Regions from separate parts of the Mycoavidus sp. B2-EB genome, predicted to be linked through region 3. Evidence: predicted binding sites of a transcription regulator. Region 3 holds the regulator's gene; each other region holds the start of a gene.

Region 1 (4,289 bases), 350 kb from region 3:
CTCATAAGAGCGCAGCGCAAATAAAGGCAAGCCTAGGCCATTACATATCCATGCCCATGCCACCCATACCGCCCATCCCACCTGGCATACCGCCAGCCGCAGGCGCATCTTCTTTAGGCAACTCAGCAACAGAACAGTCTGTCGTGAGGATCAGGCCAGCGATTGAGGCCGCATTTTGCAATGCAGTGCGAGTCACTTTGGTTGGATCAACCACACCCGCTTGCACCAAATCACCGTACTCGCCAGAAGCCATGTTGTAGCCAAAGTTACCTTTGCCATCGGCCACTTTTGCCACCACTACGCTGGCTTCTTCACCACCGTTTGCCACGATCTGACGCAGCGGCTCTTCCATCGCGCGCAGCACGATTTTAATGCCCGCTTGTTGATCGTGGTTATCGGCTTTCAAGTTAGCAACCACTTGACGCGCACGGATCAACGCCACGCCACCGCCTGGCACAATGCCTTCTTCAACCGCAGCGCGGGTTGCATGAAGTGCATCTTCAACCCGTGCTTTCTTTTCTTTCATTTCGATTTCAGTCGCAGCGCCGACCTTGATCACCGCTACACCGCCTGCCAATTTAGCAACGCGCTCTTGCAGTTTTTCACGGTCGTAGTCAGAAGTTGCTTCGTCAATCTGCACACGAATTTGTTTGACCCGCGCTTCAATGTTTTTCGCATCGCCTGCGCCATCAATAATCGTGGTGTTTTCTTTAGCAACTTCAATGCGTTTTGCCTGACCTAGCTCAGCCAGTGTCGCTTTTTCAAGCGTATGGCCGGTCTCTTCAGCAATCACTTGGCCACCCGTCAAAATCGCAATATCTTCGAGCATGGCTTTACGACGATCGCCAAAGCCTGGCGCTTTTACCGCGGCAGACTTCAAGAAGCCACGCATATTGTTCAAAATCAACGTAGCCAGTGCTTCGCCTTCAATATCTTCAGCGACAATCAACAATGGACGGCCTGCTTTTGCAACTTGATCAAGCAAAGGCAGCAGATCGCGAATGTTGGTAATTTTTTTGTCATGCAGCAACACATATGGATTATCCAGAGCTGCCACTTGCTTATCTTGGTTGTTGATAAAGTAGCCCGACAGATAGCCACGATCGAATTGCATGCCTTCGACTACATCGAGTTCGTTTTCCAGCGATTTACCATCTTCAACCGTAATCACGCCTTCTTTGCCTACTTTTTCCATGGCTTCGGCAATCAGCTTGCCAACCAGCTCATCGCTGTTCGCTGAGATTGAACCCACTTGAGCAATTTCTTTAGTCGTGGTGCAGGGTTTGCTGATTTTGCGCAATTCTTCAACTGCGGCCAAAACCGCTTTATCAATACCGCGCTTCAAATCCATTGGGTTCATGCCCGAGGCGACGGATTTCATGCCTTCGCGCACAATAGATTGCGCTAGCACGGTTGCGGTTGTCGTGCCATCACCAGCGTTGTCACTGGTTCTTGACGCGACTTCTTTAACCATTTGCGCGCCCATATTTTGCAACTTATCTTTGAGCTCAATTTCTTTCGCAACTGAAACCCCGTCTTTAGTCACAGTTGGGCCGCCGAAGCTACGCTCCAGCACAACATTGCGTCCCTTTGGACCCAATGTAACTTTAACTGCATTGGCTAGAATGTTGACGCCTTCAACCAGTTTAGCGCGGGCCAAATCACCGAATACAACTTCTTTAGCTGCCATCTTTGAAACTCCTTGAATTCTCTAACTTGATGAACTGAAAACTACGCTTAGCTAACGAGCACAGCCATAATGTCTTCTTCACGCATTACCAGCAACTCATTACCGTCAATCTTGACGGACTGACCGGAATATTTGCCGAATAGCACGCGATCGCCCACTTTAACATCTAGCGCAATCGAAGCACCTTTCTCATCTTTCTTGCCTGGCCCAATCGCCAGCACTTCACCTTGATCTGGTTTTTCAGCAGCCGTCTCAGGAATAACCAAGCCTGAGGCGCTTTTGGTCTCTTGGTCCAAACGCTTGATAATGACACGATCGTGCAAAGGACGCAGCTTTTTCATACAGACTCCTCTCAATAAATACTAGAAATACTAGAGAACAACTAAATTTTTAAAGCTCATAGGGAGAAGTATTCCCCGAGCCAAAAAGCGAAGATTTATTAGCACTCCTGGCTAACGAGTGCTAATTATACTGAATATGGAGACACATTGGCACAAATTCAAGAGCACGGCGCAAGCCTTATCATTATCCTGATTCGCCACAGCGCTTAGATACGCTAGGCGGGGGGGGTTATCTCGCAAAAGCCGCCAGATATTCTACCCAATGCGCGCCAGCCTCAACCGCCAACGCCTCTTTAACCCGCATCACTTCCTGCTCATATTCTTGCATCGTAAAGCCTCCCCGCATGTGCTGGAAACGGCAGTACATTAAATAAGTGTTGACGACATCTGTTTCACAATAATCACGAATTTCATCGATGCGCCCTTCGCTAAAAGCTTGCCAGACCTGGCTCCCATCCATTCCCAGCTTGCCCGGAAAACCACATAGTTTAGCCAATGCATCAAGCGGTGCGTTGGCGCGCGGCTGATAGAGCGCGAGTAAATCCATCAAATCCGTATGGCGAGTATGGTAACGGCTGATGTAGTTGTTCCATTTAAAATCTCGATCATCTTCGCCCAGGTCCCAGTATTTTGGGGCAGCGACGCCATTCACCAAAGCACGATAATGTAAGACTGGCAAATCGAATCCTCCGCCATTCCATGACACCAATTGAGGAGAATATTTTTCGATGACGCGGAAAAATAACTGAAGCAACGTAGCTTCCGCATCGTGCTTAGTGCCCAGCGACTTTACCCGAAAGCCTTCGCGGTCTCTGAATACGCAAGCAATCGAGACCACCCGTTGCAAATAATGCGGCAGAAAATCGGAGCCCGTTTTTTCGCGGCGCGCAGCGAACGCGCGTTGCGCAACCTCTTCATCAGACAGAGCACTAGGCCAATCATCCAATTGACGCGCACCTGCAATATCAGGCACGGTTTCAATATCAAAAACTAAAATAGGGGTCACAGCACAGCATCCTTGCGCACGCCGCTGGAGATGAAATAACGCTTTAAACGCGTCATGGCTTCTTGCTGAATTTGACGCACCCGCTCACGCGTCAGCTCCATCTCGTCAGCCACTTCCTCAAGCGTAGCAGGCTCAACATTGCCAAGGCCAAAACGACGCTCAACCACATGCCGATGCTTGTCTGGCAGACGCGCTAACCAAGCCTTCATTAATTCTTCCAGCTCACGCTGCTGAATTTTTGCCTCAGGCAATTGACTCTGCTCGTCAGATAAGAAGTCCAGCAAACTGCTTCCTGGATCGAGCTCTAGCGGCGCATCAAGCGAAGTCGTCCGTTCGCTTAAGCCAAGAATATCAGATACCTCATCAACCGTCTTGCCGGTTAAATGAGCAATATCATCCACGCTCGCATCGCGTCGCTCAAGAGAACCATCGGCATTTACTGTGCTTTTTTCTAAATGACGCTTAGCACGTAATATTTGATTTAACTCACGGATCACATGAACCGGCAAACGCACTGTGCGCGCTTGATTCATAATGGCACGCTCAACACTTTGCCGAATCCACCAAGTCGCATAAGTAGAAAAACGAAACCCCCGCTGTGGCTCGAACTTGCTAATCGCATGCATCAGCCCAAGATTGCCCTCTTCGATTAAATCGAGCAACGGCACGCCACGGTTTAAATATCCTTTAGCAATGCTAACGACAAGCCGCAAATTACGCTCAATCATGACTTGCCGCGCTTCGAAATCCCCTTGCTGCGCGCCCGTTGCATAACGCTGCTCTTCCTCAACCGTTAACAAAGGCTTGGCGCTAATCCGGTTCAGATAATGCTGAATCGTGTCTGCGGTTAGCTCAGATCGTAACAAAGCACCAAAATCACTTGGGTCGGGTTCGTCAATCGCTACCGCATCCGGGGTATTTTCGCTGTCATTTTCGTCCAGCACATCTTCAGCCACTTCACTGCCACGCTCAAATGGCAAGTCAGGCGTCTCTTCCGAGCTTAATCTATCATCAAGCTGACCAAATAGTGGATCGGCTCTATCGTACGGCTGTTGACGCTTTGAATTCGGCATATTGATTGAGAGAGCTAATTTATTAAGGAGTCGATAAATACTTCATTGGATCTACTGGCTTACCCCGCTGACGCACTTCAAAATGCAACATCACGCGATTTGCATCGCTATTTCCCATCTCGGCAATTTTCTGGCCCCTAGTTACGGCCTCGCCTTCCTTAACGAAAAGCGCTCTATTA
Region 2 (4,289 bases), 300 kb from region 3:
CAACGCGTATTACCTAAATCGAAACAAAAAAAGATCGTCGGTAAAGCAGAGATCGAGGAAATTATTGCAAAAATCGCTCGTGTGCCAGCACAAAGCGTTTCACTCGACGATCGCAGCAAATTGCAGACCCTTGAGCGCGACCTCAAAAGCGTGGTCTTTGGACAAGACCCCGCGATTGAAGCCTTGGCCTCTGCAATCAAAATGGCGCGTGCCGGATTGGGTCAAATTGGTAAACCCATTGGCGCGTTTCTATTCTCAGGCCCAACCGGCGTTGGTAAAACTGAAGTCGCCCGTCAACTTGCTTTCACCTTGGGCATCGAGCTGACGCGTTTTGATATGTCTGAATATATGGAGCGTCATGCGGTCAGCCGTTTAATCGGTGCGCCGCCGGGTTATGTTGGTTTTGATCAAGGTGGCCTCTTGACCGAGGCGATCACGAAAAAGCCGCATTGCGTGTTGCTACTGGATGAAATCGAAAAAGCGCATCCAGATATTTATAATATTTTGCTGCAAGTCATGGATCATGGCACATTGACGGATAACAATGGCCGTAAAGCCGATTTTCGTAATGTGATTCTCATTATGACCACCAACGCGGGCGCTGAAGCACTGCAAAAAACCAAGATTGGCTTTACTACACGTAACGAAGCGGGGGATGAAATGGCCGAAATTAAAAAGACCTTCACCCCTGAGTTTCGTAATCGGTTAGACGCAACCATTAACTTCCACTCACTCAACGCAGAAATTATTCTGCGTGTGGTTGATAAGTTCTTAATCCAGCTGGAAGATCAACTCCACGAAAAGAAGGTGGAGGTTATCTTTACGGATAAGCTGCGCAAATACCTTGCGAGCAGCGGTTTCGATCCACTCATGGGCGCGCGGCCGATGCAACGCTTGATTCAAAACGCTATCCGGCGTGCCTTGGCGGATGAGTTGCTATTTGGTAAGTTGTCAAATGGGGGGCGCGTTAAGGTTGATGTGGACGAGCAGAACAAAGTGCAACTTATTTTTGATGAAAATGGCGAGTCACATAATACGAACCCTGAAACGGCGGAGATTGACTGATGGTTTAAGGGGGGGATTCGCATGCATTGGAAGCTGTGGCTTAACGGCTTTCATAATTCTCAAAGAGGGAGGGGGCTGGCATTTAGGCGTTTAAAATAGGGACAGCCTCAACGATCAGGCATCCGATTGGGAGTCGTTGATGGCTGTGCGTTATGAAGCAGCACAGAGAGCCTGTCTCGTCTCTCTGTGCTGCCCAATCTGCTCATATCAGATAGATTAGAATAGATTAATATAATTTAGAGCGATTTTGATCAAGCGGCCAAGGCCCTTTTTAGGCCAAGGACGTCAAGCTGCATAAGCAGTTAATGCACTGCGCATCTTTTTCATAGCACTGACTTCAATTTGGCGAATACGCTCGGCCGAGACACCGAATTCCGCTGCCAGATGATGCAGCGTTGCACCGCCAGAACCATTTTCGTCAACATCTAACCAGCGCGCCTCAACAATCCGGCGGCTACGTGCATCAAGCGTATCCAGCGCACTGGCTAAGCCATCGCTTTGTAAACGGTCAAACTGGCGATTCGCCAGCACCTCGGTTGGCTCATGTTGAGTGTCGGTGAGATAGGCAATCGGCGCAAAGGATTCTTCGCCATCTTCAATTTGTCCTTCTAGCGCGACATCTCCGCCCGTCATACGGGTTTCCATCTCCGCTACGTCAGTGTGCTTGACGTTCAGCGCTTTAGCTAAAGCGTCAATTTCACTCGAGGTCAGCGTTTGCGCGCTTCGTTTACGGCTGCGTAAATTGAAAAAAAGTTTGCGCTGAGCTTTGGTGGTGGCAACTTTTACAATCCGCCAGTTGCGCAGGATATATTCATGAATCTCGGCTTTAATCCAGTGAATGGCATAGGAGACGAGCCGTACATTTTGCTGCGGATCAAAGCGTTTTACGGCTTTCATTAGACCAATATTGCCTTCTTGAATCAGGTCGGCATGTGGCAATCCATAGCCTAAGTAGCCGCGGGCGATTGAGACAACCAAGCGCAGATGGGATAAAACCAGCTTGCGAGCTGATTCAAGCGTACCATGCTCACGATAATCGGTAGCGAGCTGTTGCTCTTCCTCCACGTGCAGCATTGGAATACGGCTAACCGCTTGGATATAGGCATTAAGATCACCTAGCTGGCCAAGTACTGGCATCGTCGGAGCAAGAGTCAGCGCCCCGCCTACTTCGGATCTTTTTAATTCAGATTTTGTATTCATTTACGCTCCTTAAGAGAGGTATTTTTTATAATATTAGCACTCTTCTGCATAGAGTGCTAATTTGCCCCAGAGAAGTCTTTCTATGAGCGGGCGTTTTTATTCGCGAAATTTTTTTCTGCAAGGTCGGGTTTGGATTTTTAGGGGCGCTAGATCTAGCCAGAAGTTTTATGCTGCCTGAGTGATTCAGGCAAGGCCTAAGTCTATTGAGATAGGGGGGTGAATTATAATGCCGAGAGACCTATAATATGCCGAGGTCGAGCCAACCAATCCGTATAAGGCTGAGAAATTATAATGAGTGAAATATTTGCAGCAGCACCGCTAATCACTGTGCCGATTGCGCATTCAAATGACTCTTTCGCGGTGCGCCGCATTTACTGCATTGGCCGCAATTATCTAGAGCACGCGCGTGAGATGGGGCATGTGTCGCCGTCTTCATCTTTAGTATTTTTTCATAAACCGGCTGACGCTATCTTGTATGTGGCGCCAGGCAAAGTCGGGCAATTTCCTTATCCGCCGGGTTCAAATAACGTGCATCATGAAGTGGAGCTGGTGGTCGCGCTGGGTAAGCGTGGCCGCGATATTCCGGTTGAGCGCGCGCTTGATTATGTGTTTGGCTATGCAGTGGGTCTGGATATGACGCGCCGCGATCTGCAAGCAGAAATGAAACGGCAAGGCTATCCATGGGAAAGCGCCAAAGCTTTTGATGCTTCAGCGCCGCTGGGCCCGATCCATCGCGTAGAGGAGGTTGGCCATTGTCAGCAGGGCGCAATTTGGCTCAAAGTGAATGGGGTTGAGCGGCAACGTGCTGATGTGGCGCAGCTTATTTGGTCGATTGCATATGTTATATCTTATCTGTCAACCTTATCTGAGCTCGCGCCAGGAGACTTGGTTTATACCGGGACGCCCGGCGGCGTAGGGTCGATCGTGAGGGGGGACCTGATGACGGCAGGTATTGACGGTTTAGGCGAATTGGCGGTTAAGGTGACTTAGATGCTTTTATGGAAAGAATATAAAGATGGGAAGTAAACTAGTTTTGGGGAGGCGGCAGCCGCGTGCTGGTTGGGTTTTTATCGAATTCATACCCTGATTTACTTCCTATGCTGCTGCCGTCCTTCAGGGCAATCTGCAAGGAGCGCAGTGCTCTACTAAACACTATTTTATCTTCGCTGACGTTGGAGCGCTGTTTGACAGCTGGGGACATGATATTTAACCGTTGGAGAGTCGAGGGCGGAGAGGGAAGCATGGAGAGGCAATTTATCGAATTGGCCTGCCGATGGTAAGGGTCTTATAAAAGATGTGAAATGAAATTAGTCCTTAAAGCGCAACAATTCGGTACCCTGAATAGGCAAAAGTTGCATGGGATCATGTTTAATCTACTATTATCAAGCTCTTCTGGTGCAGGAATTATTATATGAATACTATAAATTTTGATGTAGCAATCCCCGCTCGTCTTCAGTCTACTCGACTGCCTGAAAAAGCGTTAGCCCAAATTGACGATAAGCCCATGGTTATACATGTGGCGTTGCGCGCTCAGAAATCTGGCGCGCAACGTACAATAATTGCGACGGATTCTCCACGTATTGTCGAGTGCGCCGGTCAATATAATATAGAGGTTATGTTGACGGCAGAGAGTCATGCCTGTGGGACCGACCGGCTGGCCGAGCTTGCGACCCAGCTGGACTGGGCAGATGACCAGATCATAGTAAATGTGCAAGGCGATGAACCGTTAATCGATCCTACATTGATTCAAGCAATGGCAGCCCATTTGGCGACACACCCTAGCTGCGCATTAGCGAGCGCTGCGCACCCCATTAAGAGCATCGAAGAAATTTTTAATCCCAATGTGGTTAAAGTGGTACTCGACGCCCGAGGATATGCATTGTACTTCTCCCGCGCACCTATTCCTTGGGCGCGTGATGTGTGGCAGGGTGTGATGGGAGAAAATGGTTTTTCTATTAGCCAAGCAGCTAGTACTAATAGCACACTTGACCAAAGCAAGCAGCCGGTGTACCGCCACATTGGCA
Region 3 (4,289 bases):
GTTAAGCGCCGGTGTTCTGTATGAGTCGACTCCCATTCGCCAGGCTGCGGGGCCAGTTGGTCCAATTCATCTAACTGCCAGATAAGTTGTTCGCGTTCAAGCTGAATCTCACGGTTTGCGTCATGTGCGGTTTGGGTTGCGCGTATTGCATCGTGCCAACGGTGCCAGGCCTGAGCTGTTTCATGCGCGAGTGGCGCAAGGCCGGCATGTAGATCAAACAGAGTGCGTTGCGCCTGTGGGCGCATGAGCAGTTGATGCGCATGCTGACCATGGAGGTCAACCAGCATTTCGCCAATTTCCCGCAGTTGCGCAAGCGTAGCGGGTGTGCCGTTGATAAAAGCGCGGGACCGGCCGCCACTATCAATGACGCGGCGAAGTAACAAATTATCATGCTCAGCGTCATCTAGTGCGTGCTCATTGAGCCAGTAACGCACCTGCTCCGAGACCATGAATTCAGCTGTAATTTCTGTACGCGGCTGGCCCGCTCGCACCACGCTTGCATCCGCGCGTGCACCGAGCGCCAAGGTTAGAGCATCAATGAGAATTGATTTGCCAGCCCCGGTTTCGCCGGAAAATACGGTGAAACCAGGCTCAAATTCAAGTTTAAGCGTGTTGACGATAACAAAATCGCGAATCGATAAATAGCGTAACATCCTAAGCTCGGACTCATAAAAAATTCGCTGCCGCAATCAAAGCATCGCAAGCAGTTTGAGAATATCGCAAAATCTAATTTACAGCTAGCCAGTCGTTAGAGAGTGCTTGGCTAACTGCGCGCGCAGTTCAATCAATATTAAGATTAGGTCCATATGAAGGCGGTTCACTCCAATGTAGCTTGCTGCGCAACGTTGCATAATAACTATATGTTGGCGGATGCAAGAAAGGCACCGTATGATTGGAGCGGCGGACTTCGATGGTATCGTCCAACTCTAAAGCAGTGAATGATTGCATATCAAAATTCACATTCACATCGCGCCCGCTGGTGATCTGAATCGCGATCTCGGAATGATCAGGTAATACAATGGGTCGGTTTGATAGCGCGTGGGGCGCGATAGGTACCAGGACAATCCCACCCAACTGAGGATGCAAAATCGGCCCCTGCGATGATAATGCATAGGCCGTGGAACCGGTTGGAGTGGCGACAATTAGGCCATCGGAACGCTGCTCATACATGAAGCAACCGTTTACCTGAACCCGTAATTCGACCATGCCAGAAAAGCCGCTACGGTTGACGACTACATCATTAAAAGCGAGCGCATGGTAAATGGGTGCGCCAGCCCGCATGATGCGTGCTTCAAGCAGGGCGCGCTCTTCTCGTTCAAAATGACCTGCTAGCATGGTCGGGATAACCTGCTGCATTTCACTAATTGAGATATCGGTAATAAAACCCAGCCGCCCGTGATTAATGCCGATCAATGGCGTGCCGTAAGACGCGAGTTGGCGGCTTACGCCAAGCATTGTGCCGTCGCCTCCTAACACAATCGCAACATCGGCGCGGTGGCCTATCTCAGTGAGCGTCAAAATTGGACAGCGCGTTAAATCATCATACGCTGCCAAGTTAATGACGCGGGCGGTGTTGGCTTCAAACACAACCTCAAAGCCATCTTGCTGAATGCGCTTAGCCAAGAGCGCCAATAACTCTCCAATCCGTAGAGCATCGGTGCGACCGATGAGAGCGATGGTTTTAAAAGGAGCGTGGTTTTGCATAGTGGGCTTATGCCGTGATTGAAAAAGACGATGCACCATTTGGAAATAAAGTTGCGCTGCGCCCAGAAAGAGGAACATACCATGTTTGCCTAACTAGGCAATAAGGCTTTTTAAGTCGTTGATCTTATTTTGATCGATCGGCCAAAAAAACCATGATGAATCCGCGGTTACTGTGACGATTGCGCTACAATTTAGTTCTATGTTAGACCCGCGCGCCAAAACTCTGCTTAAAACTCTGATTGAACGGTATATTGCCGAAGGTCAGCCGGTGGGGTCGCGCACGCTCTCTAAATATTCTGGCCTTGAGCTGAGTTCCGCAACCATCCGTAATGTGATGTCTGATCTAGAGGACAGTGGGCTGATTGTGAGTCCGCACACCTCAGCCGGCCGTATCCCCACGCCACGGGCTTATCGACTCTTCGTCGATACCATGCTGGTGGCTCAGCCGCCCACAGATGATGCGCGGGTTGAAAGTACGGTGCGCACACGATTGCAGCCTGGCGAGCCGAATAAACTCGTGGCGGCTGCGGCGAGCGTGCTCTCCAATTTGTCGCAATTTGCGGGTGTGGTTTTAACGCCGCGGCGCAGCCATATATTTAAGCAGATTGAATTTATGCGTCTTTCGGAAAAACGCATTCTGCTGGTTATCGTGACCCCTGAAGGCGATGTGCAAAACCGCATTATGGCGACGCAAAAGGAATACTCGTCCGCACAGCTCAGCGAAGCATCAAATTATATTAATGCAAATTATGCAAATTTGAGCTTTACTGAAGTGCGTAAACGCTTACGTGCGGAACTTGAAGCGCTGCGCGGCGATATGACGCATTTAATGCACGTCATGCAGGAAGCGGTCGTCGCCAGTACGGACGATTCTGATTTGGGCGAAGCCGTCTTGATCTCTGGGGAGCGGAATTTGCTTGAGGTCGCGGATTTGTCGTCTGATATGGATCGCTTGCGTAAGCTGTTTGATATCTTTGATCAAAAAACCAGTTTATTACAGCTGCTTGAAGTCTCTAGTCACGCGCAAGGCGTGCAGATTTTTATCGGCGGCGAATCCAATCTCGTACCGATTGAGCAAATGAGCGTAGTCACTTCATCCTATGAGGTCGATGGCCAAGTGGTCGGCACGCTTGGCGTAATTGGCCCAACGCGGATGGCATATCAGCGCGTCATTCCGATTGTTGATATTACAGCAAAGTTGCTGTCGCAAGCTTTGAGCCAACGGTAACCCGAAGTTAAAGCGCCTCGTTTCGCCCTGTCTGAAACCGAGAGAGGAATTGAGTCGGCGCAAATTAATTAAAAATTTATTTAGCGCTGCCGCGGCGCTGAGCGGATGTCAGATTCTCTCTGCAAATTACGTCAGAATAGAGTTAAATTTTTGATTTATTGACATGCCTTGCAAAAGATAATAGAGTCTTCCCTGACATTTCTCAGGGAATTTGAGCAATGAGCGAAATCATCATTTACGAACCAGCAGACGCAAGCCATGAACGGACAGAGTATTGGGTACATCCGGGTCAGCACTTTCGATCAGAACCCGGAACGGCAACTGGAAGGCGTTCAGGTTGACCACACCTTCACCGACAAGGCATCAGGCAAGGATATTAAGCGCCCGCAATTGGAAGCACTGGTAAGTTTTGCCCGTACTGGCGACACCGTGGTGGTGCATAGCATGGATCGCCTAGCGCGCAATCTTGATGATCTGCATCGCATCGTGCAAATGTTGACGCAACGCGGTGTGCGTATTGAATTTATCAAAGAACATCTATGTTTTACCAGCGAAGATTCACCAATGGCAAATCTGATGTTATCTGTCATGGGCGCATTTGCAGAGTTTGAACGCTCCCTGATCAAAGAGCGCCAGCGCGAAGGTATTGCGTTGGCTAAACAACGTGGTGCCTATCGTGGCCGCAAAAGATCGCTCTCGGACGTTGAAATTACTGAATTACGCCGTCGCATTGCGGGCGGCGCTCAAAAATCTCAGGTCGCACGCGACTTTAGTATCAGCCGGGAAACGTTGTATCAATATTTGAGGACCGTGAAATAACGTATGCCAATGCCTGTTGAGCTTGAACCACAGAGTCAGCCAAGCCATTCATCGCGCGTCGCAGTGTTGTTGATTAACCTGGGTACGCCAGATAGGCCAACGCCGCGGTCAATTCGGCGCTATCTGGCCGAATTTTTGTCTGATCCGCGGGTGATTGAAATTCCTGCGCTGATCTGGCAATTGATTTTGCGTTTGATTATTTTGCCCTTGCGCGGGCGTGCCGTGGCGGCTAAATATAGGTCAATCTGGCTGCCCGAAGGCTCGCCTTTGCACGTCTATACTGCGCAACAAGCTCAAGCGTTGCAGCAGCGGCTTAATGCGCAAGGCTATACCGTCGATGTGGCGTATGCGATGCGCTATGGGACGCGCAATATCCATCAGATGCTCACGCAATTAAAACACCGCGGGGCTGAGCGCATCTTGCTGCTGCCGATGTATCCGCAATATTGCGCAGCTACTACGGCCTCCGCTTTTGATATGGCGTTTACGGCATTACAACGGATGCGTAACCAGCCTGAATTGCGCACAATTCGGCATT

What was found. Region 3 encodes HrcA, which represses chaperone genes, less so after heat shock. Its sites were predicted from a motif close to TTAGCACTCNNNNNNNNNGAGTGCTAA; they were not measured.
Region 1: a site for HrcA is predicted at 2,130-2,156, ahead of MPB2EB_RS02150 (co-chaperone GroES). Genes of this name have one in related genera too.
Region 2: a site for HrcA is predicted at 2,299-2,325, ahead of rpoH (RNA polymerase sigma factor RpoH). Genes of this name have one in related genera too.

The regions. Positions count from the first base shown of each region.
Region 1 covers NZ_AP021872.1:474,606-478,894, reverse strand. The annotation lists gene groL (chaperonin GroEL) at 41-1,690, opposite strand; gene MPB2EB_RS02150 (co-chaperone GroES) at 1,738-2,031, opposite strand; gene MPB2EB_RS02145 (3'-5' exonuclease) at 2,261-3,037, opposite strand; gene rpoS (RNA polymerase sigma factor RpoS) at 3,034-4,110, opposite strand; gene MPB2EB_RS02135 (peptidoglycan DD-metalloendopeptidase family protein) at 4,133-4,289, opposite strand, start outside.
Region 2 covers NZ_AP021872.1:1,699,622-1,703,910, reverse strand. The annotation lists gene clpA (ATP-dependent Clp protease ATP-binding subunit ClpA) at 1-1,065, shown strand, start outside; gene rpoH (RNA polymerase sigma factor RpoH) at 1,351-2,265, opposite strand; gene MPB2EB_RS07555 (fumarylacetoacetate hydrolase family protein) at 2,557-3,255, shown strand; gene kdsB (3-deoxy-manno-octulosonate cytidylyltransferase) at 3,677-4,289, shown strand, end outside.
Region 3 covers NZ_AP021872.1:124,866-129,154, forward strand. The annotation lists gene recN (DNA repair protein RecN) at 1-653, opposite strand, end outside; gene MPB2EB_RS00495 (NAD kinase) at 781-1,704, opposite strand; gene hrcA (heat-inducible transcriptional repressor HrcA) at 1,904-2,932, shown strand; gene MPB2EB_RS00505 (recombinase family protein) at 3,191-3,751, shown strand; gene hemH (ferrochelatase) at 3,761-4,289, shown strand, end outside.